One region of the Gymnodinialimonas ceratoperidinii genome, then DNA from elsewhere that is predicted to be linked to it. Evidence: riboswitches for the same ligand, from Rfam matches in the RefSeq annotation. Region 1 holds a riboswitch; the other holds the start of a gene.
What was found. A riboswitch is a leader RNA that binds a small molecule or an ion and turns the genes downstream of it on or off. The one in region 1 is predicted to bind thiamine pyrophosphate.

Region 1 (7,246 bases):
GAAGAGCGCACCCATGGGCCGAAGGATAAGCGCGGCGTCGTCACATATCAGCCCATCGGCGTGATCTATTCGATCCAGCCGTGGAACTTCCCCGTCTATCAGCCCGTCCGCGTCCTCGCCGCCAATCTGATGGCGGGCAATGGCTGCGTTCTGAAGCACGCCAGCATCTGCACGGGCTCGGCTCTGCGGCTGCGCGAGCTGTGCATCGAGGCAGGCCTGCCGGAGGATCTGTTTCAGGTCGTCGTGATCGATCACGACACCAGCGACAAGCTGATCGAGCACAAGCTGGTGCGTGGCGTGACCATGACCGGCAGCGATGGTGCAGGCGCGCACATCGGTTCCAAGGCCGCGAATTCATTGAAGAAATCGGTTCTTGAGCTAGGCTCGAACGACGCCTACCTCGTGCTGGAAGATGCCGATATCGACAAGGCCGTGAAGTTCTCGGTCATGGGCCGGCTCTACAACAATGGCGAGACCTGCGTCTCCGCCAAGCGGTTCATCGTGACCGACCGTGTCTACGACGTTTTCGTCGATGCCTTCGTCGCCGCGATGCAGAACATCACGATGGGCGATCCGACCGATGAGAACACCCAACTCGGCCCGCTGTCGAGCCAGGATCAGTTCGACACGGTGAAGGAACAGGTGGAAAAGAGCGTGTCGAAGGGCGCGTCCGTCCTCTGCGGCGGGGACGTGCCGGATCGCACCGGCGCCTATTACCCGGCGACCGTTCTCGCGGACCTCGAGCCGGGCATGCCTGCCTATGATGACGAGATATTCGGGCCGGTGGCCTCGATCATCCGTGCGAAGGATGACGAGGATGCGATGCGCCTCGCCAATGAGAGCCGCTATGGCCTTGGCGGCGGCATCTTCTCGGAGAACGAGGAGCATGCGCTGGAGCTGGCTCGGGACCATTTCGACACCGGCATGGTGCGGATCAATTCCTTTGGCGCGGCCGATCCGAACATGCCCTTCGGGGGCGTCAAGAATTCCGGCTACGGCCGCGAGCACGGCGGTTTCGGCATGCGGGAATTCGTCAACGCCAAGGCAATTTTCCTGCCGTCCTGATCTTGGATAACGCGGCGGCCTGATTATTTCGAGCCGCCCGTTGTTCCAAGCTATTCAACAAATTAGCGCGCTCGCACCTGCACGCTTGCTCGGGTTTCCCTGAGTTAGCGGGCCGTGGTTTGGGCGCTTCAATCTCGTGAAACAAGGAGCTCACCCATGAGCATGAACATTCTCGTCGCCGGTGCCACGGGCAAGACCGGCCAACTTCTCGTGCAAGACCTGCTCGACAAGGGTCACAAGCCCACCGCGCTGGTGCGCGAAAGCTCTGACACCAGCGACCTGCCTGAAGGCGTGGACCTGCGCCACGGCGATCTGACGGACCTGAGTAGTGGCGTTTGCGAGGGTATGGACGCCGTCATCTTCGCGGCTGGATCGGGCGGCTCGACCGGGCCGGAGATGACCAACAAGGTCGACCGCGACGGGGCGAAGAAGTTGGTCGATCTGGCCCGCGCGGAGGGCGTGAAGCGGTTCGTGATGCTCAGCTCCATCGGCGCGGATCAGGAAAACCCGCAAGGTGAAATGGCGAATTATCTTGAGGCGAAACACGCCGCGGACGAGCATCTGAAAGCGTCCGGCCTGACCTATGCGATCCTGCGCCCCGTGGCCCTCAGCGACGCGGGCCGCAGCGATGAGACCGTTCTCGGCGAAGAGGTCGAAAAATCCGCCGAAGCCTCTCGCGCCGACGTCGCGGCGCTGCTGGCGGAGGCGGCTGTGAGCGGCCGGTTCGACGGCAAGGCGCTCGATATGCAATCGGCCTGATCCTGACCGGTGCCGCGCGGTCCTGACTGCGCGGCACGGCCGGCGTTTTCGCGGTACCTTCCGCTAAGCTCCTGAAATCAGGCGCGAAAAATCCGCTTGCACCTCTCCGTCAAATCGACGAACGATAGCGCCACCACAGGGGTGCTGCGTAATGTCGTGGCTGAGATGTGGGCGCCAAGCCCACTGTCCCTCAAAGCTGATCTGGGTAATGCCAGCGTAGCAAGGAGGATTAGGAATGTTCGCAGGGGCACAGGTTTCCCTTTACCCGATGACCGACGGTTTCGTCGACGTGATCATGGGCGCGTTGAGTGCGCTCGATCCGTGGCGCGACCAGCTGCGCATCGAAACCGATGACATCTCGACGCTGATCGTGGGCCCGCCCGAGGTGCTCTTCCCCGCGCTGCGTGACCTCTACGCCAAGGCCGCGGCCACCGGCGAGCATGTCGTCCTGCGCGCCACCCTGTCGCGCGGCTGCCCCGGCGAGCCCGACGATCCGATCTGCCAGACCAACGCGCTGGCCAACCCCGAGCAGCCCTTGGCCGAGCGCCAGCAGGAGGCGCTCAGCGCCATCGAAGCGGCGCCCGAGAAGGGGCAGGTCGCCGATGCGCAGTTCTCGCTCTACGTCATGGGGGCAGGGGACCACATGGCCGAGATCATGGGCTGCATCGACTTCCTCAAGCACAGCGGCACCTTCGACCGGTCGAAGAACTTCTGCACCCGGTTGACCGGCGACGCGGGCCCCGTCTTCGCCACCCTGCGCGAGGCCTTCTGCCGCTTCGGCCCGCCCCAGGGCCATGTCACCATTGACCTGACGGTTTCCGCCAACAGCCCTTCGAAGCGCTGATATGGCCGGATCCATCCCCCGCCGCACAGGCGGAGGGGTCGCACGCGCCTTGCCTGCCGTGGCAAGCGTGCTCGCCGCCTTCGCCCTGTGGGAGCTCTACGTCCGCCTCTCGGGCATCTCGCCGCTGATGCTGCCCGCGCCCTCGCGGGTGTTGGAACAGATGTGGCAGAACCGCGCGATGCTCTGGGCCAACACATGGCCCACGATCATTGCCACCCTAGCGGGCTTCTCGCTCTCGCTGAGCGTGGCCTTCGTGATGTCAGTCGTGGTGGACTTCCTGCCCCGCGTGCGGCGGGCGCTGTTTCCGATCTTCGTGGTCAGCCAGACCCTGCCGCTGGTCGCCATCGCGCCACTCGTCGTCTTGTGGTTCGGCTTCGACCTGACGCCCAAGGTGCTGCTGGTGGCGCTGGTGACGTTCTTCCCGATGCTGGTGGCTTGGGTCGATGGCTATGCGGCGACGGACCGCGAGATCGAGGACCTCCTGCGCTCCATGGGCGCGGGACGGGGAACGATCTTTCGCGTGGCGCGGCTGCCCTCGGCGCTGCCCTATTTCTTCGCCGGGCTGCGGATCTCCATCACCTACGCCGTCGTCGCGGCGATCTTCGCGGAATACGTGGGCGCGCGGGCGGGACTGGGGATCGTGATCCTCAACGCCAAGAACTCCTATCGCCCCGACCTGATGCTGGCGGCCGTGGTGATCAGCTCGACCCTGACCCTCGCGCTGTTCCTGCTGACCGCCGCGATCCAGCATCTTGCCCTGCGCTGGCGAAGGGCCGGGGAAGGGGGCGCGCGATGAGCGTGCTGGAGATGCGAAACGTGGGCGTCACCCTCGGGCAGACGCGGGTGCTGGAGGATATCTCGCTCCACGTCGCGGAGGGGGAGTTCGTCTCCATCCTCGGGCCGTCGGGGGCGGGCAAGTCCACCATCTTCCGGCTGCTGACCGGGGCGCTGTGCCACGACAGCGGGACGATCACCTGCAAGGGCCGCCCGATCGAGGAGATGGACCGCGGCTTCGCCTTCATGCCGCAGCGCGACGCGCTGATGCCCTGGCGGCGGATCATCGACAACGTGACCCTCGGGCTGGAAATCCAGGGCGTGTCCCGGCGCGAGGCGCGGGCGCGGGCCTGGCCGATGCTGGCCGATTTCGGCTTGCAAGACTTCGCCCGCCATTACCCCGCGCAGATCTCGGGCGGCATGCGCCAGCGCGCGGCGCTTCTGCGCACGGTGGTGCAGGGCCGCGCGGTGCAGCTTCTCGACGAGCCCTTTGGCGCCCTCGACGCGCTGACCCGCACCCGGATGCAGCGCTGGTTCGAGGACCGCTGGCAAAGCGCCCGCTGGACCACGCTTCTCGTCACCCACGACGTGCGCGAGGCCGTCGCGCTCTCGGATCGCGTCTACGTGCTTTCGGCCCGGCCCGCGCGCGTGCTGACCGAGGTCGCTATCCCCACGCCGCGCCCGCGCATGGGCCGACCGATCCCGCCCGAGGCCCACGCGCTGGAGGCGCAGCTTCTCGAAACCCTTCTGAACCAGACCGGAGAGACCCCATGAAACACCTCGTCACCGCCGCCCTGATCGGCGCGCTCGCCAGCCCCGTCGCGGCGCAGGAGGCCGTCACCGTCGCGCTCGACTGGACGCCCAACACCAACCATGTCGGGCTCTACGTTGCGCAGTCGATGGGCTGGTTCGAGGAGGCCGGGCTCGACGTCGACATCCTGCCTTACACCGACACCTCCTCGGGCACGCTGGTGGCCTCGGGCCTCGCGGAATTCGGCATCGTCGGCGCGGTGGGCTTTCACAGCCAGCGCGCGGCGGGGGCGGAGATGACTGCCGTCATGGCGGTGGTCCAGCACGAGACCGGGCGGCTCGTCTTCAACGGCGAACGCGAAGACATCCAGCGCCCCGCCGATCTCGACGGGATGATCTACGCGGGCTTCGGCTCGGCCTGGGAGGAGGCGCTGATCTCCTCCATCATCCGCCATGACGGCGGCGAAGGCACCTTCGACACCGTGACCCTCGGCACCTCCGCCTACGAGGCGCTGGCCAACGGGCGCGTCGATTTCACCCTCGAGGTGAGCACCTGGGAGGGGGTGAACTCCGAGATCCTCGGCCGCCCGCAGCGCGCCTTCACCTATGCCGATTACGGCGTGCCGGACCAGCACACGACATTGCTCGGCGCCAACACCGCCTGGCTCGACGCCAACCCCGACACCGCGCGCGCCTTCGTGCAGGCGGTGCAGCGCGGCTACGGTTTCGCGGCCGAGAACCCCACGGAAGCCGCCGAGATCCTGATCGCCGAGACCGACGGCATGCTCTCCAACCCCGATCTTGTGCATGGCTCCATGGCGGCGCTGGTCGAGGGCGGTTTCCTGCGCGACGCGGGAGAGCCGGTGGGCTTGATCGACACCGAGATGACCGCAGAGATCGCCGAATTCCTCTTCGAGGCCGGCATCCTGCGCGGCCCCGACGGGCAAGTGCTGCCCGAGATGCCCGAGGTCTCGACCTGGGTGACGAACGACTATCTGGTACAATAAGCGCGACGGGCGTCCGGGCCCTCGCGGATCCGGGCGCCGCGACCACCAGGTGCCGGTAGAGCCGCGCGCTTTCCCAACACCGGTTGACCCTTTCTTTACCTCCCTCTGCAATTCTCGGCCGCGCGGGCTTCGGCAAAGGTTCGCCACCCGCGCAGGATTGCGCCCGTTCACCTGTAAATGAACTGGCGGGGGCTATTCAGAGGGTGCGGAACCTGCCACTAACGCGCACGGGCAATGGACGTCCCGATCGTGAAGGAGACTCTATTGCAACCCACTGAGTGGACACGCATTCTTGCAAAATACCGCGAACCGAACCACACGCAGAGCGTGTTCGAGGTCGCCATAACCCTCGCACCATTCATCGTGATCTGGGCCCTGGCCTGGCTCTCCTTGTCGATCAGCCCGTGGTTGGCGCTGGCGCTCGCAGTGGCCAATTCGACATTCCTCGTGCGTCTTTTCATGATCCAGCACGATTGCGGCCACGGCGCGTTCTTCAAGAACCGCAAGGTCGGCGATTGGGTCGGGCGCTGTATCGGCGTGCTGACCCTTACGCCTTACGACGTCTGGCGCCGCAACCATGCGATGCACCATGCCACGACCGGCAATCTCGATCATCGCGGCACGGGCGACCTGCCGACGCTGACGGTGCGGGAATACCGCGCAAAAAGCTGGATCGGCCGCATGGGCTACCGCCTTGTGCGCAATCCGTTGTTCCTCTTCGGCGTCGTGCCGTTCTACACCTTCTTCCTGCAAAACCGTCTGCCGATCGGCGTGATGCGCGGCGGCCGCCGCTACTGGATCAGCGCGCAGGGCACCAATCTGGCGGTTGCCGCCATCGTGGGTGGCCTGCTCTGGCTCGGCGGGCTGAACGTCGTGCTGTTCATCTTCCTGCCCACGGTCTTCCTCGCGGCGGTCATCGGCATGTGGTTATTCTACATCCAGCACCAGTTCGAGGATACGGTCTGGGATCGTGACGGCGATTGGACCGTTCAGGACGCGGCGCTGCACGGCAGCTCCCACTACGATCTGCCACGGCCCCTGCGCTGGCTGACGGGCAACATCGGCGTGCACCACGTCCACCATCTGGCCAGCCGCATCCCTTTCTACCGCCTGCCCGAGGTCATGCGCGATCATGATGTGTTGGCGCAATCGCAGCGGATCACCCTGTGGGAAAGCTTCAAATGCGCGCGCCTGCACCTCTGGGATGAAGACAGCCGCAAGCTGCTCTCCTTCGCCGCCGCGCGTCGGCTGGCGGCCTGAAAAGACACGCTCTCGGCCGGTCGCGGCTGGTCGTGGGCGTCCAAATCCCTATGCTCGCGCCCGAAGCTTCCCGGGCGGGCCGGGCAATGTGGGACTGGCAATGACGAACGAACCTGACGATATCCGCGACTGGTGGCAGACCTCGATCATCGACATGGCACCGGGAAAGATTGCCTTCCGAGGCCGCCCGATCGAGGATTTGATCGGCACGGTCAGCTTTCCGCAGATGATCTGGCTGATGACCCGCGGTGACCTGCCGAGCCCGGCACAGGCCAAACTGCTGGAGGCCGCGCTCGTCGCCGGGGTCGATCACGGCCCGCAGGCCCCCTCCATCGCGGCGGCACGGATGGCGGCCACCTGCGGCGTGGGGCTGAACAACGTCATGGCCACCGGCGTCAACATGCTTGGCGACATCCACGGCGGCGCGGGAGAGCAGTGCGCCGAGCTCTACATGCTCATCGCGGGGCGGCTTGATGCCAGCACCGCCCTGGATGCCGCGATCGAGGCCGAACTCTCCGCATGGCGCGCGGCGCACGGCAAGATCATCCCCGGCTTCGGCCACCGTTTCCACAAACCCACCGACCCCCGCGCGCCGCGCCTGATGGCTCTCGTGCGGGAGGCCGCGCAGGACGGCATTGTCACCGGTCGCTACGCCCAGATCGCGGAGGCTCTGCAAGCCCGCATCGGCGCGGACCGGGGCGCGCCCATCGCGATGAACATCGACGGTGCCACGGCGGTGATCTTCTGCGAGTTGGGCTTCCCCCCGCCGCTGTCGCGCGGGCTGTTC
Region 2 (7,246 bases), 1.3 Mb from region 1:
GGCCGACAAGCAGGTGAAAGTCACCGTTGCGAAGGCACTGAAAGATTCCGTGAACGGCTGATATTGCCGTCCACCTGAAGACATGAGAGGGTCGCGCCACGGGGTGCGGCCCTTTTTCTTTGGGAGAAAATTCATGGACTTACGCGCATTGGTAATGGGGCTTACTTTTGCCCTGATCTGGTCCTCCGCGTTCACGTCCGCCCGCATCATCGTCGAGGCCGCGCCGCCGCTCTATTCGCTGGCCGCGCGGTTCCTGATTTCCGGCGTGATCGGGATCTCCATCGCGCTGGCGCTTGGCCAGCGGTTCAACCTGACGCGCAATCAATGGCGCGCGGTGATCATCTTCGGCCTGTGCCAGAACGCCGTCTACCTCGGCCTCAACTTCGTTGCGATGCAGTGGATTGAAGCGTCGCTGGCGGCGATCATCGCGTCGACGATGCCGCTTCTCGTGGCGCTGGCAAACTGGACGGTGTTCAAGGAGCGCCTTCCCGCCATGGGTATCTTCGGCATGGTTGCGGGCTTTGCCGGGGTCGCCGTGATCATGGCGCAACGCTTTGGCGGCGGGGCCGACCCCTTAGGGATCGCGCTGTGCCTGATCGCTGCCGTGGCGCTGGCCGCCGCGACGCTTACCGTCAAGAGCGCGTCGAGCGACGGGGGCAACCTCCTGATGATCGTGGGGCTGCAGATGATCGTGGGCGCCGTGGCGCTGCTGTTCCCGGCCATGGCGCTGGAGACGTTGAGCATCGACTGGACGCTGCCCTTCATCCTCGCGTTCATCTACACGACGCTGATGCCCGGCCTCGCGGCGACGCTGATCTGGTTCCTCCTCGTGGGGCGTATCGGGCCGACGCGGGCCGCGACCTACCACTTCCTGAACCCGGTCTTCGGCGTCGCCATCGCCTTCGTGTTCCTCTCCGAGCGGTTGAGCTGGATCGACGCGCTTGGGGTGGCGATCATCGCGGGCGGCATCCTCGCGGTGCAGCGCGCGCGCATCAAGGCCTGAGCCGAGCCGCCGTCGCAGGGACAGAGCCTGTGGGACGGCCGGCGCATGACAGGGCGTTCACGGGCAATTCATGTGACCGGAGCGCCGACCCTTGGCATTAGGTTGGGCATGGAATTCATTCTCGCCTATGCCGCAGGGCTTCTGACCCTGATCAACCCCTGCGTCTTGCCGGTGCTGCCGATCGTTCTGGCAGGATCCCTGCAAAGCAGCCGCTACGGCCCGCTGGCATTGGCGGGCGGCATGGGGCTCGCCTTCGTCACCCTTGGTTTCGGCGTCATCGCGGCGGGTCACCTTGTCGGGCTGCGGGAAGAGACCGTGTCGCAGGCGGGCGCCGTGCTGATGATGGTCTTCGGCGCCGTGCTCATGGTGCCGCAGCTCTCGGCGCGCTTTGCCACCGCGACGGCGGGCGTTGCATCGCGCGCCGACGACGGAATGCGCGACATGCAGACCGACGGCTGGCAGGGGCAGTTTCTGGGCGGCCTGCTTCTGGGCGCGGTCTGGAGCCCCTGTGTCGGGCCGGTGCTCGGCTCTGCCATCTCGCTCGCCTCGCAAGGGGAAGAGCTTCTGCGCGCGTTCCTGATCATGGTGGCCTTCGCCCTTGGGATCGGCACCATCATCATCGCCCTTGGCTACGGCGCCCGCGCGGCGTTGCAGAAACGCATGGGCGCCCTGCGGGCTTTCGCCAGCGCCTCGCGTCCGTTTCTCGGGGCTGTCTTCTTCCTTGTCGGTCTGGCCATCTTCATGCGCTGGCACCTGATGCTGGAAGTCTGGCTGCTCGACCGCATGCCCTATTGGCTGCAAGACCTTTCCGTTGCCCTGTAACATCTGGAGATCTCCATGACCCCTATCACCCGCCGCACCCTGATGCTCTCGGCTGCCGCCTTCGCGCTGATGCCGCTGAGCGCCCTTGCCGAGATGATCGACTATGCCCCCGGCAGCGCCGAGGCGGCCATTGCCAGTGGCGATACCGTTTTCGTGGATTTCGCCGCCGACTGGTGCTCCACCTGTCGCAGTCAGGAACGCACGATTGAGGCGCTGCGGGACGCGAACCCGGCCTATGACGATGCAATCGCGTTCTACCGGGTGGATTGGGATGCGTTCGGCAACGGCGCCTTCGCGCAATCGCTCAACATTCCGCGCCGGTCGACGCTGGTGATGTTCCGGAACGGTGCCGAGGTCGGCCGCGTGGTTGCGGGCACCCGCGAGGCCGATATCCGCGCCTTGCTTGATCTGGGTCTGTAACGGCCCGCCTCAAGGCATCGCGACGCCGTCGTTCCGGGCAGCCACGGCCGTGAGGTTGTCGAGCGTCCATTGCGCCGCGCCATCTACCTGCGCATCCAGACGCAGGGTGAGGGTCTCGGGCGGGTCCGACATCTCGATCCGGACCCGCAGGATCGTGATTTCTGGGGCGCTGCCCGGCAGCGCGTCTTCCGGCTGACGGGGAATGAGGCGTTCGGCATGGGCACTGGCGCTGAGGGAGGCGCTTTGGGTCGCCTCGACCTCGGCGGCTGAAGTGGTCCCTTCAGGCATTTGCACGCGAAGAAGCTCGGTCTCGTTTAGGGAGGCCGTCAGCCCCCCCTGCTCGGCCCAATCGCCAATCAGGTGGAGATCGAAGGACAGCCGGACATGGTCCGCATCGGCGGGGATCGGGAAAGAGCGCTGCACCGGCTCTGCATCGAACGGCCCCAACACCGGCCCGAGGCCGGGTAGGCGATCACTGGTCGCATCGGGTCGCCAACCCGGCGCGCCGAAGGTGAAGTCCTGATAGGCCAAAAGCGTCTCGTGCGCGGCGAGCTCTCGGAAGCCGTCGCGGCCCTCCGGATCACCCTCCACCGGTGTGCGCAGTGTGGTTGCCAGCAGCAGCACCAACGCGGCACAGGTCACCAACAATACGAGCCAATCAACAGTGATATAGCTGTCGCGATGCTCTCGCTTACGAGCATTCTGCCCCATAAGACATCCAGTACATAAAACCCCAGTTTCGCCTTAGTTGGAGCGAATTATGGCGGAAAAAAGGCAGCGCCAAGACGCTTTTTCCGCATTGTTCAGGGGTTGGCACCAAAGCGCCGGGCAGAGGACTATTGGGCCAGAAACCTGCTGAAGTTAAACAAAAAGTTACCCAATTGTCCCGCGAGTATCGCCCACTTCGCCACCGATCTGGCCGCGGTGAATCAGGATATGGTCGAGCAAAACGCAGGCCATCATCGCTTCTCCGACCGGCACTGCCCTAATTCCGACACAAGGATCATGCCGTCCCTTGGTGATGATTTCAGCCGGTTCACCCGTCTTGGTGATGGTCGCGCGGGGGGTCAGGATCGAGGAGGTCGGCTTCACCGCGAAACGCACGATCACGTCCTGTCCGGTGGAGATGCCTCCAAGGATGCCGCCCGCGTGGTTCGAGGAATATTCCGGGCCGTTCGCGCCCATGTGGATCTCGTCGGCATTGGCCGAACCGGTCAGGGCCGCCGCTGCCATGCCGTCGCCGATCTCGACGCCCTTCACGGCGTTGATCGACATCATCGCGGCGGCGAGGTCGGTATCGAGCTTGGCGTAGATCGGTGCGCCAAGCCCGGCCGGAAGACCGCTGGCGCGCAATTCGATCACCGCGCCGACGCTGTCGCCGGATTTCCGCAGGTCGTCGAGGTAGCTGGCCCATTCGTCGGCCGCCTGCGCGTCGGGAACCCAGAAGGGGTTCTGCTCGACCTGCGCCAGATCGAACCGGGCGCGGTCGATGCCATGGGGGCCCATCTGCACCATGTAGCCGGTGACCCGCAGCTCGGGCGCCAGCGCCGCCAGCGCGGCGCGTGCCACGCCGCCGGCGGCCACGCGCGCGGCGGTTTCGCGGGCGCTGGACCGGCCGCCGCCACGGGGGTCACGGATGCCGTACTTCTGCCAATAGGTGATGTCGGCATGGCCCGGGCGAAATTTCTCGGCGATGTCGCCATAATCTTTGGAGCGCTGATCGGTGTTGCGGATCATCAGCTGGATCGGCGTTCCGGTCGAGCGGCCCTCGTAGACGCCCGAGAGGATCTCGACCTCGTCGGCCTCGCGGCGCTGCGTCGTGTACTTGTTCTGGCCGGGCTTGCGGCGGTCCAGCCAATGCTGGATCGCGGCGGCGTCGATCTCGATCCCCGGAGGGCAGCCATCGACCGTCGCGCCAAGGGCGGGGCCGTGGCTTTCGCCCCAGGTGGTGACGCGGAACAGGTGACCGTAGGAATTCATACTCATAGGCTCCGATTAGCGGCGTGCGATGCTTTTGCCAAGCGGCTTGCCGTACCTACCCCTTTGCCCTACGTCTTTACCCACCTCGGGGAGCCCAAGCGTCGACTGACGTCCATGGCTGAGATTGCGCAAGCTGACCCGTTGAACCTGAACCGGTTAACACCGGCGGAGGGAAGGTTATCGCGGCAGGCTCGCCCGGACTTCACTTCGCCCCTAGCTTTGGAGGAGTGAGCATGAGCCTCACCAACACGACCATCATCGCTGCGGGTCTGACCCTTCTGGGCGGCGCTGCCATCGCGCAGACCCCCGTTCTGACGGTCTACACCTATGACAGCTTCGCGTCCGATTGGGGCCCCGGCCCGGCGGTGGAACTCGCGTTCGAGGAAATCTGCGCGTGCGACCTGCAATTCACCGCCACCGGCGATGGCGCGGCGCTCTTGTCCCGGTTGCGGCTGGAAGGCGCGCGCTCGGAAGCGGACGTCGTGCTTGGCCTCGACACGAACCTGACGACCGCCGCCGTCGAGGCAGGGTTGATGGCCGAGCACGGACTGACCGCCGAGGGGCTGACCCTGCCGGTTGACTGGAACGACCCGCATTTCCTGCCCTTCGACTGGGGCTATTTCGCCTTCGTCCACCGTGCCGACATGGAAGACGTGCCCGGCAACTTCGAAGAGCTTGCGGCCTCTGACGCCTCCATCGTGATCCAGGACCCCCGGTCCTCCACCCCCGGCCTCGGCCTGCTGCTCTGGGTGCAGAATGCCTATGGCGATGAGGCCGCGACGGTTTGGGAAGGCTTGGCCGACAACGTCGTCACGGTGACGCCGGGCTGGTCCGAGGCCTACGGATTGTTCCTCGATGGTGAGGCGGACATGGTGCTGTCCTATACGACCTCTCCCGCCTACCACCTGATCGCGGAAGAGGATGACAGCTACGCCACCGCGTCCTTCAGCGAGGGCCACTACATGCAGATCGAGGTGGGCGGCGTCCTGCATACCGCCGACAACCCCGAGCTGGCACAGCAGTTCCTCGATTTCATGGTGTCGCCCGCGTTCCAGGCGATCATCCCCGAGACCAACTGGATGTATCCCGCCGCCCTCTCTGCTGACGAGCTGCCGGCCGGGTTCGATACGCTGACGCAACCGGAAGAGGCGCTGATCTACCCCGCAGAGGAGGCCGCCGCGATCCGCGACGCAGCACTGGACACATGGCAAAACGCGCTCAGCCAGTAACGCCGGTGCAGATGACCGGCTGGATCATGATCCTGCTGGTCGTCCTTGCCATCTTCGGACCCCTCGGCGCGGTGCTCTACCGGGCCGAGGGTTTTTCGGACCTGCGCCCGGCCGATTGGGCCGCGGTGCGGTTCACCCTGCTTCAGGCGGCGCTGTCGGCGGCGCTCTCCTGCCTTGTCGCGATCCCGGTCGCGCGCGCGCTGGCGCGGCGCCGGTTCCGGGGGCGCGGGGCCTATATCTCTCTCATGGGCGCGCCCTTCATCCTGCCTGTCATCGTCGCCGTCATGGGCCTCCTTGCCATTTTCGGCCGGGCTGGGTGGCTGAATACGGCGCTGGAGGGCATCGGGGCGGGGCAGATCGAGATCTATGGATTGGCCGGCGTCGTGCTGGCCCATGTGTTCCTGAACCTGCCGCTGGCTACGCGACTGATCCTACAAGCCTGGCTCGCCGTGCCGAGCGAGCGTATCCGACTGGCCCATTCCCTGAACTTCACCGCGCGCGACATGCGGCGGCACTTCGTCTGGCCTCTGTTGCGCGCCGCCCTGCCCGGCGCGGCAATGGTCATTTTCCTGATCTGCACCACCAGTTTCGCCGTCGCACTGATTCTTGGGGGCGGGCCGTCGGCCACCACCATCGAACTCGCGATCTATCAGGCCTTCCGCTTCGATTTCGACCTCGGTCGTGCGGCGCTTCTGGGGGTGATCCAGGTTGCCATCTGTGTCGGCGCCGGGCTTGTCGCATGGCGCTTTGCCACGGCGGCCGAGTTTGGCGGCGGGCTGGACCGCCCGGCGATGGCGTGGCCGGGAGACAGCAAAGGCGCGCGGTTCGCGGACCGCGCGGCCCTGATCCTTGCGGGGGCGTTCCTGTTGCTGCCGCTCGCCGCGGTGACCGGCGAGGGCATCGGCGCGGTCGCAGGCCTGCCCTTGTCCACGTGGGAAGCGGCGCTGCGGTCGATCCTGCTGGCGCTGGCCTCGACCGCCTTGGCGGTATCCCTCGCGCTGCCCATCGCATTGCTGATCGCGGGCAAATCGGGCCGCGCGGGGCTGGAGGCGGTCGGGCTTCTCTCCATCGCGGTTTCGCCGCTGGTCATCGGGACCGGCCTGTTCCTGATCGTCTTCCCCGTCGTCAATCCCGTGGCCTTGTCCTTGCCGATCACGGGGCTCGTCAACGCCCTTGTCGCCTTGCCCTTCCTGCTGCGCGCACTGGTGCCTGCCGCGCGTCAGGCAGAGGCGACGCAGGGCCGGCTGGCCGATGCCTTGGGCATGCAGGGTTTCGCCCGGTCGCGGCACGCGATCCTGCCGCGCCTGCGCCGCCCCCTGGGCTTCGGCGCCGGACTAGCCGCGGCATTCTCGATGGGCGACCTCGGTGTCATCGCGCTATTCTCGGCACAGGGACAGGAGACGCTGCCGCTTGAAATGTACCGGCTCTTCGGGTCTTACCGCACCAATGACGCGCAGGGCGCGGCGGTGTTGCTGATGGCCCTGTCCCTCGGCATGTTCTGGCTCTTTGACCGAGGGGGACGCGTGAATGCTGCAACTTGAGAAAGTTCGCGTCGAGCTTGGCACCTTCACGCTGTCGCTCGACCTGACGGTGCCAAAAGGCGCGCGGGTCGCGCTGATGGGCGTTTCGGGCAGCGGCAAGTCCACCCTGCTGTCGGCCTTGGCGGGGTTCCTGCTGCCTGACGCCGGGCGGATCATCATGGCGGGCGAGGATGTGACGGCGGCTCCTGTCGCGCAGCGGCCCGTGTCGATCCTGTTTCAGGACGGCAACCTGTTCCCGCATCTGTCTGTCT

Region 2: linked by a shared signal. The riboswitch ahead of thiB (thiamine ABC transporter substrate binding subunit) and the one ahead of KYE46_RS13525 (YkoF family thiamine/hydroxymethylpyrimidine-binding protein) in region 1 are both predicted to bind thiamine pyrophosphate.

What each region holds. Positions count from the first base shown of each region.
Region 1 is NZ_CP079194.1:2,799,373-2,806,618, reverse strand. It holds gene KYE46_RS13535 (NAD-dependent succinate-semialdehyde dehydrogenase) at 1-1,065, shown strand, start outside; gene KYE46_RS13530 (SDR family oxidoreductase) at 1,228-1,824, shown strand; TPP riboswitch at 1,952-2,065, shown strand; gene KYE46_RS13525 (YkoF family thiamine/hydroxymethylpyrimidine-binding protein) at 2,060-2,668, shown strand; gene KYE46_RS13520 (ABC transporter permease) at 2,670-3,464, shown strand; gene KYE46_RS13515 (ABC transporter ATP-binding protein) at 3,461-4,216, shown strand; gene KYE46_RS13510 (ABC transporter substrate-binding protein) at 4,213-5,199, shown strand; gene KYE46_RS13505 (fatty acid desaturase) at 5,434-6,459, shown strand; gene KYE46_RS13500 (citryl-CoA lyase) at 6,560-7,246, shown strand, end outside.
Region 2 is NZ_CP079194.1:471,065-478,310, reverse strand. It holds gene KYE46_RS02350 (HU family DNA-binding protein) at 1-61, shown strand, start outside; gene KYE46_RS02345 (DMT family transporter) at 134-1,003, shown strand; gene KYE46_RS02340 (cytochrome c biogenesis CcdA family protein) at 1,112-1,825, shown strand; gene KYE46_RS02335 (thioredoxin family protein) at 1,841-2,245, shown strand; gene KYE46_RS02330 (hypothetical protein) at 2,255-2,956, opposite strand; gene aroC (chorismate synthase) at 3,119-4,231, opposite strand; TPP riboswitch at 4,302-4,416, shown strand; gene thiB (thiamine ABC transporter substrate binding subunit) at 4,459-5,454, shown strand; gene KYE46_RS02315 (thiamine/thiamine pyrophosphate ABC transporter permease ThiP) at 5,430-6,995, shown strand; gene thiQ (thiamine ABC transporter ATP-binding protein) at 6,982-7,246, shown strand, end outside.